DNA from 3 places in the Pseudomonas iranensis genome. Region 3 is predicted to be linked to each of the others. Evidence: predicted binding sites of a transcription regulator. Region 3 holds the regulator's gene; each other region holds the start of a gene.
The links. The regulator FliA, encoded in region 3, starts transcription of late flagellar genes. The targets are predictions, from matches to a motif close to CTAAAGTTTNNNNNNNNNNNGCCGNTAA.
Positions count from the first base shown of each region.

Region 1: a site for FliA is predicted at 1,315-1,342, ahead of HU724_RS24120 (methyl-accepting chemotaxis protein). Genes of this name have one in related genera too.
Region 2: a site for FliA is predicted at 2,881-2,908, ahead of HU724_RS14700 (methyl-accepting chemotaxis protein). Genes of this name have one in related genera too.

Region 1 is NZ_CP077092.1:5,357,918-5,362,737, forward strand. It holds gene HU724_RS24120 (methyl-accepting chemotaxis protein) at 1-1,243, opposite strand, end outside; tRNA gene HU724_RS24125 (tRNA-Pro) at 1,405-1,481, opposite strand; tRNA gene HU724_RS24130 (tRNA-Lys) at 1,579-1,654, opposite strand; tRNA gene HU724_RS24135 (tRNA-Pro) at 1,660-1,736, opposite strand; tRNA gene HU724_RS24140 (tRNA-Asn) at 1,746-1,821, opposite strand; gene clpB (ATP-dependent chaperone ClpB) at 2,119-4,683, opposite strand; gene pgeF (peptidoglycan editing factor PgeF) at 4,814-4,820, opposite strand, start outside.
Region 2 is NZ_CP077092.1:3,290,194-3,295,013, reverse strand. It holds gene HU724_RS14725 (FMN-dependent NADH-azoreductase) at 1-27, opposite strand, end outside; gene HU724_RS14720 (LysR substrate-binding domain-containing protein) at 154-1,062, shown strand; gene HU724_RS14715 (MmcQ/YjbR family DNA-binding protein) at 1,059-1,418, shown strand; gene HU724_RS14710 (DUF1294 domain-containing protein) at 1,477-1,905, opposite strand; gene HU724_RS14705 (undecaprenyl-diphosphate phosphatase) at 1,902-2,732, opposite strand; gene HU724_RS14700 (methyl-accepting chemotaxis protein) at 3,037-4,671, shown strand.
Region 3 is NZ_CP077092.1:1,911,158-1,915,977, forward strand. It holds gene flhA (flagellar biosynthesis protein FlhA) at 1-624, shown strand, start outside; gene flhF (flagellar biosynthesis GTPase FlhF) at 636-1,976, shown strand; gene fleN (flagellar synthesis regulator FleN) at 2,093-2,923, shown strand; gene fliA (RNA polymerase sigma factor FliA) at 2,920-3,660, shown strand; gene HU724_RS08490 (chemotaxis response regulator CheY) at 3,828-4,199, shown strand; gene HU724_RS08495 (protein phosphatase CheZ) at 4,218-4,820, shown strand, end outside.

The DNA.
Region 1 (4,820 bases), 2.6 Mb from region 3:
CGCGCACCTCGTCGGCCACCACCGCAAAGCCGCGACCGCTTTCGCCCGCACGTGCTGCCTCGATGGCAGCGTTGAGCGCCAGCAGATTGGTCTGCTCGGCGATGGCGCGAATCACGTCCAGAACCTTACCGATGTCTTGCGATTGTTTGGCCAGCGACTGCACCAGTTCACCGGTGTTCTGCACATCACTGGCCAGCGCATTGATCGCGCTGGCGGTTTCGCTGACGCGCTCCTGGCCCAATTGCGCCGACTGACTGGACTGGCGCGTGGCATCGGACGTCGACACCGCGTTGCGCGCGACCTCCTCCACCGCAGCGGTCATCTCGTTAACCGCAGTGGCGGCCTGTTCGATTTCGTTGTTCTGCTCTTGCAAGCCTTGGGTGCTGTCGACGGTAACGGCGCTCAGTTCATCCGCGGCGGTTGCCAGTTGCGTAGCTGAGCCGCTGATACCTTGCAGGGTCTCGCGCAGGTTCTGTTGCATCGTCGCCAAGGCCTTGAGCAAGCGGCTGACTTCGTCATTGCCATGGGTTTCGATCGGTCGGGTTAGATCGCCCTTGGCGACACTTTCAGCGGCATCCACGGCGCTGCTCAGCGGGCGCACGATACTGCGCGTGAGCAACATCGCCAGCGCCACCGTGGCCAGCGCTGCCAAGGCAATGAACAGAGTTACGATGGTGCGCGAGGTTTCATAATGCGCGGCGGACTTCTCGCTTTCGGCAGCGACCTGGCGGGCGAACAGATCGGCGAGATCATTGAGCTGTTTGCCGGAGCCGTCGACCACGGTCTTCATGTCCACCAGGAGCAATTTGGTCAGCTCGTCACGCTTGCCTTGCTCGGCAAGGGTGAATGACTGGGCAATGCCAGTGCGATAGGCGGCGAAGGTTTTCTTGAACTGGTCATACAGCTGCTGGCCTTCGGCAGTGTCGACCAGTTTGTCGTAGGCGGCGATCTTCTCGCTCAGCTCCTTGTCGCGGGTGTCCATCTGGCCACGGTAGGTGGCGATGTTGGCCGGATCCTGATCGAGCGCCATGCGCAGGGAGATAGTGCGGATGCGCAGCATCAGTTCACGGATCTCGTCGCCGCCACGGATGCTCGGCAACCAGCGGTTCTCCACCGCCACCTCACTGTCGCGAATGCTCGACATCTGCCCCAGCGCAAACACGCCGAGCAAGGCCACCAACACCGCGATCAGGGCAAAACCCAGGGCAGCCCGGGGAGCAATATTCAACTGACGAAGCAACATGACGAACGCCCTTATTCTTGTAATGGCCAGATCAAGGGGCGAAGCGTTGGCAGTCCCCTCGTGTTAGCGGGCTATCGGCAGGTTGTATGACGACTTGAAGGGATTCAGCTTTCGGCAGGCAAAAAAAATCCCCGTATCTTTCGATACGAGGATTTTCAATATGGTCGGGGTAAGGGGATTCGAACTCCTGACATCCTGCTCCCAAAGCAGGCGCGCTACCGGACTGCGCTATACCCCGGTAAAAAAAAGGCGACCTTTCAAAGATCGCCTTCTTCGATCAGCGCTTTTGGCCTCTGATCTTAAGATTCGATCCCAGCGCAAACTGGTTTCAAAAATGGTGGGTCGTGTGGGATTCGAACCTACGACCAATTGGTTAAAAGCCAACTGCTCTACCAACTGAGCTAACGACCCAAATATGGTCGGGGTAAGGGGATTCGAACTCCTGACATCCTGCTCCCAAAGCAGGCGCGCTACCGGACTGCGCTATACCCCGGTTTGAAATTGGCTCCGTGACCAGGACTCGAACCTGGGACCCAATGATTAACAGTCATTTGCTCTACCGACTGAGCTATCACGGAACTACATATTTCAATTTACAACGGTGAAGCTTTGTTGCATCTCGCCACCCGTTCGCATCGCTGCGTTCGTGTGTCTGAGGCGCGCTATTCTACAACCTAGAACACCTCTGTCAACCCCCTAAATTGCTTTCAAGTTAATGATTTGCAACTTATTTCAGATTCCAACCCGGTGGGTTGAAACGCTGCCGGTGACTGACTGCGGGGCGCACTTTACAAGCCTTTTCCTTTGAGTTCAACAGCCTGGCGAAAAAAAGGCCTCGCAATGCGAGGCCTTCCCGGTTTCATTGCCGCTGAGGCTTAGCCGAAAACGATTTCGTCGTTCTCGACCTTGCCGGTGGCGGTGTCGCCAGGCATGAAATGACCCGACAGGATCAACTGCGCCAGCGGGTTTTCGATCCAGCGCTGGATCGCCCGTTTCAAAGGACGTGCGCCATACACCGGGTCGTAACCAACGGCGATCAGCTTGTCCATCGCTTCCGGGCTCAGTTCCAGCTTCAGCTCGCGCTCGGCCAGACGGCTGCGCAGACGACCCAACTGGATCTCGGTAATCCCGGCGATCTGATCCCGCGCCAGCGGCTCGAAGATCACCACCTCGTCGACCCGGTTGATGAACTCCGGACGGAAGTGCGACGTCAGCGCGTCCATCACAGCAGCGCGCTGCGCCTCGCGATCACCGACCAGTTCCTGGATCTGCATCGACCCGAGGTTGGAGGTCATCACGATCACCGTGTTGCGGAAGTCCACCGTACGCCCGTGACTGTCGGTCAGCCGGCCATCCTCAAGCACTTGCAGAAGGATGTTGAACACATCCGGATGCGCCTTCTCGACTTCGTCCATCAGGATCACCGAGTACGGCTTGCGACGCACCGCTTCGGTCAGGTAACCGCCCTCTTCATAGCCGACGTAGCCCGGTGGCGCGCCGATCAGACGAGCCACGGAATGTTTCTCCATGAACTCGGACATGTCGATCCGAACCATCGCCTCCTCGGTATCGAAAAGGAATTCGGCCAAGGCCTTGCACAGCTCGGTTTTACCGACACCGGTAGGGCCGAGGAACATGAACGAGCCGCTCGGCCGATTCGGGTCGGACAACCCCGCGCGGGACCGCCGCACGGCGTTGGCCACAGCCACAACCGCTTCTTCCTGACCGATTACCCGTTTGTGCAACAGGCTCTCCATCTTCATCAGCTTGTCGCGCTCGCCTTCGAGCATCTTCGACACCGGGATGCCGGTCCACTTCGACACGACTTCGGCAATCTCTTCTTCAGTCACCTTGCTGCGCAGCAACTGGTTTTCGCTCTTGCCGTGCTGGTCGACCATTTGCAGGCTGCGTTCCAGGTCGGGGATCACCCCGTACTGCAACTCGGCCATGCGATTCAGGTCGCCTTTGCGCCGCGCGGCTTCCAGTTCCTGGCGCGACTGTTCGATCTTCTGCTGGATCTGCGCAGAACCCTGCACCTCGGCTTTTTCCGAGTTCCAGATTTCTTCCAGATCCGAGTACTCACGTTCGTGACGCTCGATTTCTTCCTGGAGTTTTTCCAGGCGTTTCTTCGCCGCGTCGTCGCTTTCTTTCTTCAGGGCCTGGGATTCCACCTTCAGCTGAATCAGGCGCCGCTCCAGACGATCGAGTACTTCCGGTTTGGAGTCGATCTCCATGCGGATACGGCTGGCGGCCTCGTCGATCAGGTCGATGGCCTTGTCCGGCAACTGCCGATCCGTGATGTAGCGATGGCTGAGTTTCGCCGCGGCAATGATCGCGCCGTCGGTGATCGCCACCTTGTGGTGAACCTCGTAACGCTCCTTGAGGCCACGCAGAATAGCGATGGTGTCTTCTTCGCTCGGCTCGTCCACCAGGACTTTCTGGAAACGCCGCTCGAGCGCCGCGTCCTTCTCTATATATTGGCGGTACTCGTTGAGCGTGGTCGCGCCGACGCAGTGCAACTCGCCGCGAGCCAGCGCAGGCTTGAGCATGTTGCCGGCGTCCATCGAGCCTTCGCCCTTACCGGCGCCGACCATGGTGTGCAGCTCGTCGATGAACAGAATGATCTGCCCTTCCTGCTTCGACAGTTCGTTGAGCAAGCCTTTGAGGCGCTCTTCGAATTCACCACGATATTTGGCGCCGGCAATCAACGCGCCCATGTCCAGCGACAGCAGGCGTTTGCCTTTGAGGCCGTCCGGCACTTCGCCGTTGATGATGCGCTGCGCCAGCCCTTCGGCGATCGCGGTTTTACCCACGCCAGGCTCACCGATCAGCACCGGGTTGTTCTTGGTGCGGCGTTGCAGAACCTGAATGGTGCGGCGGATCTCGTCGTCACGGCCGATCACGGGATCAAGCTTGCCGTCTTCGGCGCGCTTGGTCAGGTCGACGGTGTACTTGTCCAAGGCTTGACGCGACTCTTCGTGGTTGGCGTCATTTACCGCTTCGCCACCACGCAGGTTGTTGATCGCGTTTTCCAGGGCTTTTTTGCTCACGCCTTGGCCGAGCAGCAACTTGCCGAGCTTGCTGTTCTCGTCCATCGCGGCGAGCAGCACCAGCTCGCTGGAGATGAACTGGTCGCCCTTCTGCTGAGCCAGACGGTCAGCCTGATTGAGCAGGCGCGCCAGATCCTGCGACATGTTGACGTCGCCGGTCGGGTTCTGGATTTTCGGTAGTTGATCGAGCTCTTTGGTCAGCTCTTTACGCAAGCTGTTGACGTCGAAGCCTACCTGCATCAGCAGCGGCTTGATCGAACCGCCCTGCTGTTCAAGCATGGCCTGCATCAAGTGCGCCGGCTCGATGGCCGGATGATCGTGGCCAACCGCCAACGACTGGGCGTCGGACAGGGCCAACTGTAATTTACTGGTTAAACGGTCAATACGCATGGGTCACCTTCCTTTTGAGCAGGCCGGACCTAAGAAACCATCCTGAATAAAGAAACCTGCCAGATACCACTGTAGATGCGGTCGATTCTGGGAGATTCAAGCGTCGGAGAGTTGATGCAGATCAGAGAGTTTAGCGG
Region 2 (4,820 bases), 1.4 Mb from region 3:
GCTTGAATCGATGTGCAACAGTTTCATGTGGGTTCTCCTGAAAGAATCGCCTGTGGCGACGGAATGGAGACAATCCTACGCAACAAACCAATAGGTGATTAGTCGCCGACAATGCGATAGTTCGTCCCATTGATAGAACGACTGGAAACGCGCATGCAGGACCTCAATGATCTCTACTATTTCGCCAAAGTGGTCGAGGCCGGCGGATTTGCCGCCGCCGGGCGCCTGCTCGGCATTCCCAAGTCACGCTTGTCCCGACGCATTGCCGAACTGGAAGAACGCCTCGGTGCGCGTCTGTTGCAACGCACCACCCGTCAACTGAATCTCACTGCCGTCGGTGAACGCTATTTGCGTCACTGTCAGGCGATGTTGCTGGAAGCGGAAATGGCTGACGAAGCGGTGGCGAGCATGTCCAGCGAACCGCGCGGGCGCTTGCGGGTGTCGTGCCCGACCGGCCTTGCCCATGAAATGCTGCCGACGGTGATCAGCGACTTTCTTGGCAAGTTTCCTCAGGTGCAGCTGGAAGTCGTGCTGCTCAACCGCCGGGTCGATCTGGTCACTGAAGGCATCGATGTCGCTTTGCGTGTGCGCGATCACGGCGATGAAGACCCGTTGCTGGTCACCCGCCGCTTGCGTCAGGCGCAAGCGGTGGTGATCGCCAGCCCGGCGTTCATGCAAGGCAAGATCATCAATCATCCGCAGGACCTGAAAACCCTGCCGGTACTGGGCGCGCTGGAAGCCGATCGCATGGTCCATGTGCGCCTGCTCGATCAGCAAGGCAAGAGCGTCGATCTGAGCATGGAAGCGCGGCTGGGCATCGATGACTTCGTGGTGCGCAAGGCCTGCGTGCTCGCCGGTCAGGGCTTTACCGTGCTGCCGATGATGTTCTGCGAAACCGAATTGCGTAACGGCACGCTGGTGCAAGTGCTACCGCAATGGTCATTGCCTGGCGGCTGGCTGCAAGCGGTGTACCCGCACCGGCGCGGGGTAATGCCGGCGGTGCGCGCATGGATCGATCACCTGGTCGAATCGTTCAATGCCTGCGGGGATAGATTTCTATGAAACAAGGAAGAATGAGCGAAGCCGAGGTCGCCGAGTTTTGTCTGGCCCTGCCCGGCGCCCGGGAAGATTACAAATGGGGCGGCGTACGGGTGTTCTCGATTGCCGACAACAAGATGTTTGCCTTGCAAGGATTACGTGGTGATTCGCTGGCGTTCAAGGTCGACAAGGACCTGTTTCTCGGCCATTGCGACCGCCCGGGGATTCATCCGGCGCCGTATCTGGCACGGGCGCAGTGGATCATCATGCACCCGCCCTACCCGCTGGGTGCCGAGGAATTGCGGGGACTGTTGCAGCGATCCCATCAACTGGTAGTGAGCAAGTTGCCTAAAAAAACCCAAATCGGCCTGCTTTTGTAAGCACGCAGACCCTGTGGGAGCGAGCAGGCTCGCTCCCACAGGGGATTTTCGGTGGACGTTAAATCAGCGACAGCAAGTTCGATCCGAGGAAAATCTGGTCAATCCAGAACACCTGATGCAGCAGCACAATCACCCAGAACAGAATCTGAAACGAGACCTTGCGCGTCTTGTGCCGAAACACCTGCTGGGCGATCAGCGCACCCGGCCAGCCCCCCGCCAGTTCGACCGCATGGAGGATATTCTCCGGAGTGCGCCAGGCATCGGCGCGGGCCTTGCGCTTGTCGGCCCAGTACAGAAAGAACGCCAGCACACTGACAATCCCGTACGCCGCCAGCGGCACTCGCGAGATGCCGCTGAGCCACATCGACAGCGAGCCGAACAGCGGCAGCGCGCAGACGATCAGCAACACCACGAGCTTCAATTTCAGATGCTGAACGCGCCCGCCTGAAGGTCGTCCCTCAGGGCGGCGCGTGCGGGAATCGTTCATGCCTTGGCCGCCGACCAGTCCACCCAGCCGAACTGCCAGGTCGCCAGAATGAACAGGCCGAACGCAATCCGGTACCAGGCAAAGGCTGCGTAGCTGTGGCTGCCGATGAACTTGAGCAGGCCGCGCACAGCGATCATGGCGAAGATGAACGCCGTGACAAAACCAATGGCGAACACCGGAAAATCCGCCGGCACAAACAGGTCGCGGTATTTGTAGCCCGAATACACTGCCGCACCGACCATGGTTGGCATGGCGAGGAAAAACGAGAACTCGGTGGCGGTCTTGCGTGACAGCCCGAACAGCAAGCCGCCAATGATCGTCGAGCCGGAACGTGAGGTGCCGGGAATCATCGCCAGGCATTGCGCGAAGCCGATTTTCAGCGCGTCGGTCCAGCGGATCTCGTCGACGGTTTCGGCGTGGACTTCATGTTGGCGCTGTTCGGCCCACAGCATGATGATCCCGCCGATGACCAGCGCCGCCGCCACGGTGATCGGGTTGAACAGGTATTCGTGAATCAGGTCGGCAAAGATCACCCCCAGTACCACGGCGGGCAAAAAGGCGATCAGCAGGTTGGCGGTGAAACGCCGGGCGCTCGGCTGGGTCGGCAGGCCGATCACCACGTCGAGGATCTTGCGGCGAAACTCCCAGACCACGGCGAGGATCGCGCCGAGCTGGATGATGATGTTGAACGCCATGGCCCGTTCGCCGCCGAAGTTCAGCAAGTCGGCGACGATGATCTGGTGTCCGGTACTCGAAATGGGCAAAAACTCCGTCAGCCCTTCTACAACTCCTAGAATCAGTGCCTGCAAGGCGGTCCAAAGATCCATCAATCCCCCAGAGAGCGATGCGCGCGGGCATGCCCCGATAGTATTTTTTCGTTCACTGCGTCCAGCGTAGCCGGTAAAAGCTGTAGCGATTGCGCGCGCACAGGATCCACACGAAACGGTAAAAATTCCGTGAAATATCAAAACCGGATTCAGGTTTTTGCGCGCGGGGCCGAAATCCTAACAGACAAGCCTTAATAGCGCTCCCCGCGTTAGGCGGCTCAAGTCGCACAATCGCAAGCCCACAGCGGTGGCTGGATGCTGGCGATCGTTTATTACAAGAACAAGAATCCGGAGTGACAGCGTTATGAACAGCTTGCGCAGTGTGTCGATCAGCCGACGCTTGTGGCTCATCTTGATCGTGGCGGTGGTCATGTTGCTGACCTTGGGCGTGCTGATGCTCAAGCAGATCCACGACGACCTCTACCACGCCAAGGCGCAGAAAACCCAGCACGTGGTGCAGACCGCCAGTGGCCTGCTGACTTATTACCACGGCCTGGAAACCGCCGGCACCCTGACCAGGGATGCCGCGCAAAAACAGGCGCTGACCGCGATCCGTGGCCTGCGCTATGACCAGAGCGACTACTTCTGGATCAACGACCTCACCCCCGTGATGGTCATGCACCCGACCAATCCCAAGCTCGAAGGCCAGAATCTTTCGGCGATCCGCGACCCGGACGGCTTTGCGGTGTTCAACGAGATGGTCGCCATCGCCAAGGCCAAAGGCGCGGGCATGGTCAATTATCGCTGGCCCAAACCGGGGGCGACTGACCCCGTTGCGAAGACCTCGTATGTGAAGCTGTTTGAGCCGTGGGGCTGGGTGATCGGTTCCGGTGTTTACGTCGACGATGTTCAGGCGGAATTTCAGGAACAAATGATCAAGGCGTCGGCGATCGGCCTGGCGATTGCGCTGATCATGGCGCTGCTGGTGATCCTGATCGCACGCAGCATCGTCCGTCCGTTGCAGGAGACCGTGAATGCCATGGCGAACATCGCCAGCGGCGAAAGCGACCTGACCCGCAGCCTTGATACCCACGGCAAGGACGAGGTCACTGAACTGGCCCATCACTTCAATGCGTTCACGGCCAAGTTGCGCCGAGTGATTGGTGACCTGCAGGTGTCGGCCAGCGCTTTGGGCCAGTCTTCCAGCGAGCTGGGCAACGATGCCTCGCAGGCGCAGCAGCGCAGTCAGCAGCAATCGCAGCAGATGGAACTGGTGGCCACGGCGATCAACGAAGTCACCTACGGCGTGCAGGACGTGGCGAAAAACGCCGAGCACGCCGCCGCTGAAATGCGCGACGCCGAAGCGCAGGCGCAACAGGGGCAGATCAACATCGACGGCAGCTTGCAGCAGATCGACAAGCTGTCCGGGACGATCGATCAGGCGGTGGAAGTGATCCGCACCCTGGCGGCGGAGAGCACGCAGATTGGCAGCGTGCTGGAAGTGATTCGCTCGATTGCCGAGCAGACCAATCTGCTGGCCTTGAACGCGGCGATTGAAGCGGCGCGCGCGGGGGAACAGGGTCGCGGGTTCGCCGTGGTGGCCGATGAGGTGCGCTTGCTGGCTCAGCGTACGCAGAAATCGACCGCTGAAATTCAGTCGATGATCGAGCGTTTGCAGAATCACTCGGAGGCTGCGGTGAAGGTGATCGGCGACAGCAGCAAGGCCTCGCAATTGACCATCGAACAGGCGGGACTGGCCGGGGCGAGCCTTAATGCCATTGGCCAGGCGTTGCGTAATCTCAACGGCCTGAATGCGTCGATTGCCAGCGCTACCTTGCAACAGGCGCAGGTGGTTGAGGACATCAACCAGAACGTGACCCAGGCGGCCGGGCTTTCCCATAGCACCGCGTTGGCGGCTGAACAGTCGAGTGCAGCCAGTCTGCGGCTTGGGCAACTGAGCGAACAGCTCAACGGGTTGCTGCGCCAGTTCCGGGTCTGACCGGTCACCGAGGTGAGCCCACCCCTCATCGGAACGCCGCCCGCCCAGCCCTCTCCCCGAGGAGAGGGAGCAGATCATTGCGCTTTTCATGATCTGCGTTCGACGCGATATTCCAGGTCAGCGTACCTCGACCAAACAACGCGGTCAGT
Region 3 (4,820 bases):
CAGATTCTGTACAAGCACTCCAGTGAGCTGATCGGCCACGAGGAAGTGCAGCAACTCATGCAATTGCTGGCCAAGAGCTCGCCGAAACTGGCGGAAGAGCTGGTGCCGGGCGTGGTTTCGCTGTCGCAGTTGCTCAAGGTCCTGCAAGCGCTGCTCGCCGAGCACGTGCCGGTGCGCGACATTCGCAGCATTGCCGAGGCGATCGCGAACAACGCTGCCAAGAGTCAAGATACCGCCGCGCTGGTCGCCGCTGTGCGGGTCGGCGTATCCCGTGCAATCGTCCAAAGCATTGTAGGCACTGAGTCCGAGCTGCCTGTAATCACATTGGAACCAAGGTTGGAACAGATATTGCTCAATAGTCTGCAGAAGGCAGGACAAGGCTCGGAAGAGGGCGTTCTGCTGGAGCCGAGCATGGCCGAGAAGCTGCAGCGTTCGTTGATCGAAGCGGCCCAGCGTCAGGAAATGCAAGGCCAACCGGTGATCCTGCTGGTGGCAGGCCCGATTCGCGCGATGCTCTCGCGCTTCGGCCGCCTCGCAGTGCCAGGCCTGCATGTGCTGGCCTACCAGGAAGTACCGGACAACAAGCAAGTGACCATCGTTGCGACAGTAGGGCCCAACGGCTGAGGTAGTGGTTTATGCAAGTTAAGCGTTTTTTCGCCGCCGATATGCGTCAGGCCATGAAGCTGGTTCGCGATGAGCTGGGCGCTGATGCCGCCATCATCGGCAACCGCCGCATTGCCGGCGGCGTCGAGTTGACGGCGGCTCTGGATTACAAACTGTCGGCGCTGGCGCCACGGGTTCCGAACATGGAACTCGAAGACGAGCTGCGCAAGACCCAGTCGCGCATCGTCACCGCCCAGGCCGAGCTGAGCCTGCGTGGCGAAGCCGACGGCAACACCAATCAGCAGTTGTTCGCCGGGCTGCCGTTGACCGCAGGCCTGCCGCTGACTGCTGCCGAACCGCTGAGCGAGCCGACCTACGCCGCACCGACGCGCCCGGCCGCAGCGCCTGCGCAGGCCTCGGCGGGTGTCGATCCGCGTGCGCTGGATTCGATGCGTTTTGAATTGAACAGCCTGCGCGAGCTGATGGAAGTGCAGCTCGGCACCCTGGCCTGGAATCAGTTGCAAGGCAGCCGTCCGGCCCAGGCCAATCTGTATCGCCGTCTGCAGCGCATCGGCCTGTCCGGCCCGCTGTCGCGCGATCTGCTGGCGATGATCACCGATATCGAAGAACCCCGTCAGGCCTGGCGCATGCTGCTCGCGCACCTGGCGCGGATGATTGCCGTACCGGAAGTCGAGCCGCTGGAAGAGGGCGGTGTGATTGCCATGGTCGGCCCCGCCGGCATGGGCAAGACCACCACGCTGGCCAAGCTCGCCGCGCGTTACGTGCTCAAGTACGGCGCGCAGAACGTCGCACTGGTGAGCATGGACAGCTTCCGCATCGGCGCGCAGGAACAATTGAAAACCCTCGGGCGCATTCTTAACGTGCCGGTAACGCACGTCGATCCGGGTCAGTCGCTGGTGCAGGCATTGGATCCACTGCTACGCAAGCGCGTGGTTTTGATCGATACTGCCGGCCTGCAAGCCAGTGATCCGGCGTTGCGCATGCAGCTTGAGAGCCTGGCCGGGCGTGGCATTCGCTCAAAAAATTATCTGGTCCTGGCAACCACCAGCCAGAAACAGGTTCTAACCGCCGCTTATCACAGTTACAAGCGTTGCGGGCTGGCCGGCTGCATCCTGACTAAACTGGATGAAACGGCCAGTCTCGGCGAAGTGTTGAGCCTGGCGATCAGTCATGAATTGCCGGTCGCGTATCTGACCGATGGCCCACGGATTCCGGATGATCTGCATCTGCCGCGCCGTCATCAACTGGTCAGCCGCGCCGTCAGCGTGCAAATGCAGGAAGAACCCAGCGAAGAAGCCATGGCTGACATGTTCGCTGATATCTATCACAGCCCGACCAAGCAGGTTGGCTGAGGTAATCATGAACAGTTTTTGTACCTACATCGATGGTCTGCCACGCATTGTTCCGATCAGGAACGCGCAGCCAGTAATGTGGCCTCCGTCTATGCAAGACAAGGTAAAGAAATAACATGGGCAGCATGCATCCCGTACAGGTGATCGCGGTGACCGGCGGCAAAGGTGGCGTCGGCAAGACTAACGTGTCAGTGAACTTGTCGCTGGCGCTGGCAGAGCTTGGCCGTCGGGTCATGCTGCTGGACGCCGACCTGGGCCTGGCGAACGTCGACGTTCTGCTGGGGCTGACACCCAAGCGCACACTGGCCGACGTCATCGAAGGCCGTTGCGAACTGCGCGACGTGCTGTTGCAGGGCCCGGGCGGGATTCGCATCGTGCCGGCGGCCTCCGGCACGCAGAGCATGGTGCACCTGAGCCCGGCGCAGCACGCCGGCCTGATCCAGGCGTTCAGCGACATCGGCGACAATCTCGACGTGCTGGTGATCGACACCGCTGCGGGTATTGGTGACTCGGTAGTCAGTTTCGTTCGTGCCGCCCAGGAAGTGTTGCTGGTGGTCTGCGACGAGCCGACTTCGATCACCGACGCTTACGCGCTGATCAAGTTGCTCAACCGCGACTACGGCATGAACCGCTTCCGCGTGCTGGCCAACATGGCGCAGAGCCCGCAGGAAGGGCGCAACCTGTTCGCCAAGTTGACCAAGGTCACGGATCGCTTCCTTGACGTCGCCCTACAATACGTCGGCGCCGTGCCGTACGACGAAAGCGTGCGCAAAGCGGTGCAGAAGCAGCGCGCCGTCTACGAAGCCTTTCCCCGTTCCAAGTGCGCGCTGGCCTTCAAGGCCATCGCCCAGAAGGTCGACACCTGGCCGCTGCCGGCCAACCCGCGCGGGCATCTGGAATTTTTCGTCGAGCGTCTCGTGCAGCAAACCGCAGGGCCTGTGATATGACCGCCAGTGGCATGAATCTTTACAAAAAGTCGGCGCGTGACGCGCAATACGAATTGATCGAGCGCTACGCGCCACTGGTCAAGCGCATTGCCTATCACTTGCTGGCGCGCCTGCCGGCCAGCGTGCAGGTCGAAGACCTGATCCAGGCCGGGATGATCGGTTTGCTGGAAGTCTCGACCAAATACGACGCCAGCAAAGGCGCCAGTTTCGAAACGTACGCGGGCATTCGAATCCGCGGCGCGATGCTCGATGAAGTGCGCAAAGGGGATTGGGCGCCACGCTCGGTTCACCGTAATACCAGGATGGTCAGCGACGCGATTCGCTCGATTGAAGCTAAAACCGGCCGTGACGCTAAAGATCACGAGGTTGCGGCCGAACTCCAATTGAGTCTCGACGATTACTACGGGATTCTGAATGACACCTTGGGCAGTCGCCTGTTCAGTTTCGACGACCTGTTGCAGGACGGCGAACACGAAGGGCTGCACGAGGATGGCGCGAGTGCTCATATGGAGCCGTCACGCGATCTGGAAGATGAACGCTTCCAGGCGGCGCTGGCGGACGCGATTGCCAATTTGCCGGAGCGTGAGCGACTGGTGTTGGCGCTGTACTACGACGAAGAGCTGAACCTCAAGGAAATCGGTGAAGTCCTTGGCGTCAGTGAATCGCGGGTCAGCCAGTTACACAGCCAGTGCGCGGCCCGTCTGCGGGGGCGTTTGGGGGAGTGGCGAGCGCGCTGAAGGCAGTGTGGGGACACTGCGAAACGAGGCTGGTGCGGTGATGAACGGCGCCGGTCTCGATCCGTTGTGCTCCAGACAAACTTCGAGTGCTATGCCGATTGATTGAAGTGGCGCGTCCAGGTGCTGGGCGCGTTTAAGACTGCTTGGAGGTCGAATTGAACAAAGACATGAAAATCCTCATCGTTGATGACTTCTCAACGATGCGGCGGATCATCAAGAACCTGCTGCGCGATCTTGGGTTCACCAACACCGTCGAGGCCGACGATGGCGTAACCGCCATTCCGGTGCTCAACAGCGGCAGCATCGACTTTCTGGTAACGGACTGGAACATGCCGGGCATGACCGGTATCGACCTGCTGCGTCACGTGCGCGCCGATGAAAAACTCAAGCACCTCCCGGTGTTGATGGTGACTGCTGAAGCCAAGCGCGAGCAGATCATCGAGGCCGCTCAGGCCGGTGTGAACGGTTACGTGGTCAAACCTTTCACGGCTCAAGCGTTGAAAGACAAAATCGAGAAGATTTTCGAACGCATCGGCTGATGAATGCGCGGGGGAGCTATGGAGCATAACGAATCATCACAGGGCGATTTCGAATCGACCCTGAAAAAACACGCGGTCGAACTGGTCGAGAGCCTTGAAAAAGGCAAGTTCGGCGACGCGGTGCAACTGATCCATGAGCTCAATCAGACCCGTGACCGCGGCCTGTATCAGGAAGTGGGCAAGCTCACACGTGAACTGCACAGTGCGATCGTCAATTTCCAGATTGATCCGCACATGCCGCAGGCCGAGGAAGTGTCGCAAATCACCGACGCCACCGAGCGCCTGGGCTATGTGGTCAAGCTGACGGAAGCCGCGGCCAACCGCACCATGGATCTGGTGGAAAGCGCCACGCCGGTGGTCAACAGTCTCGCTGATGAAGCGCAGACGTTGAGTGCTGATTGGGGTCGCTTCATGCGTCGCGAGGTCGGGGCTGAAGAGTTCCGTGAACTGGCGCGCCGGGTCGACGGTTTTCTGTCACGCAGCAGCACGGACAACCGTGCGGTGTCGAGCAACCTCAACGACATCCTGCTGGCTCAGGATTACCAGGACCTCACAGGTCAAGTGATCAAGCGTGTGACCCAACTGGTCACCGAAGTCGAAAGCAATCTGCTCAAACTCGTG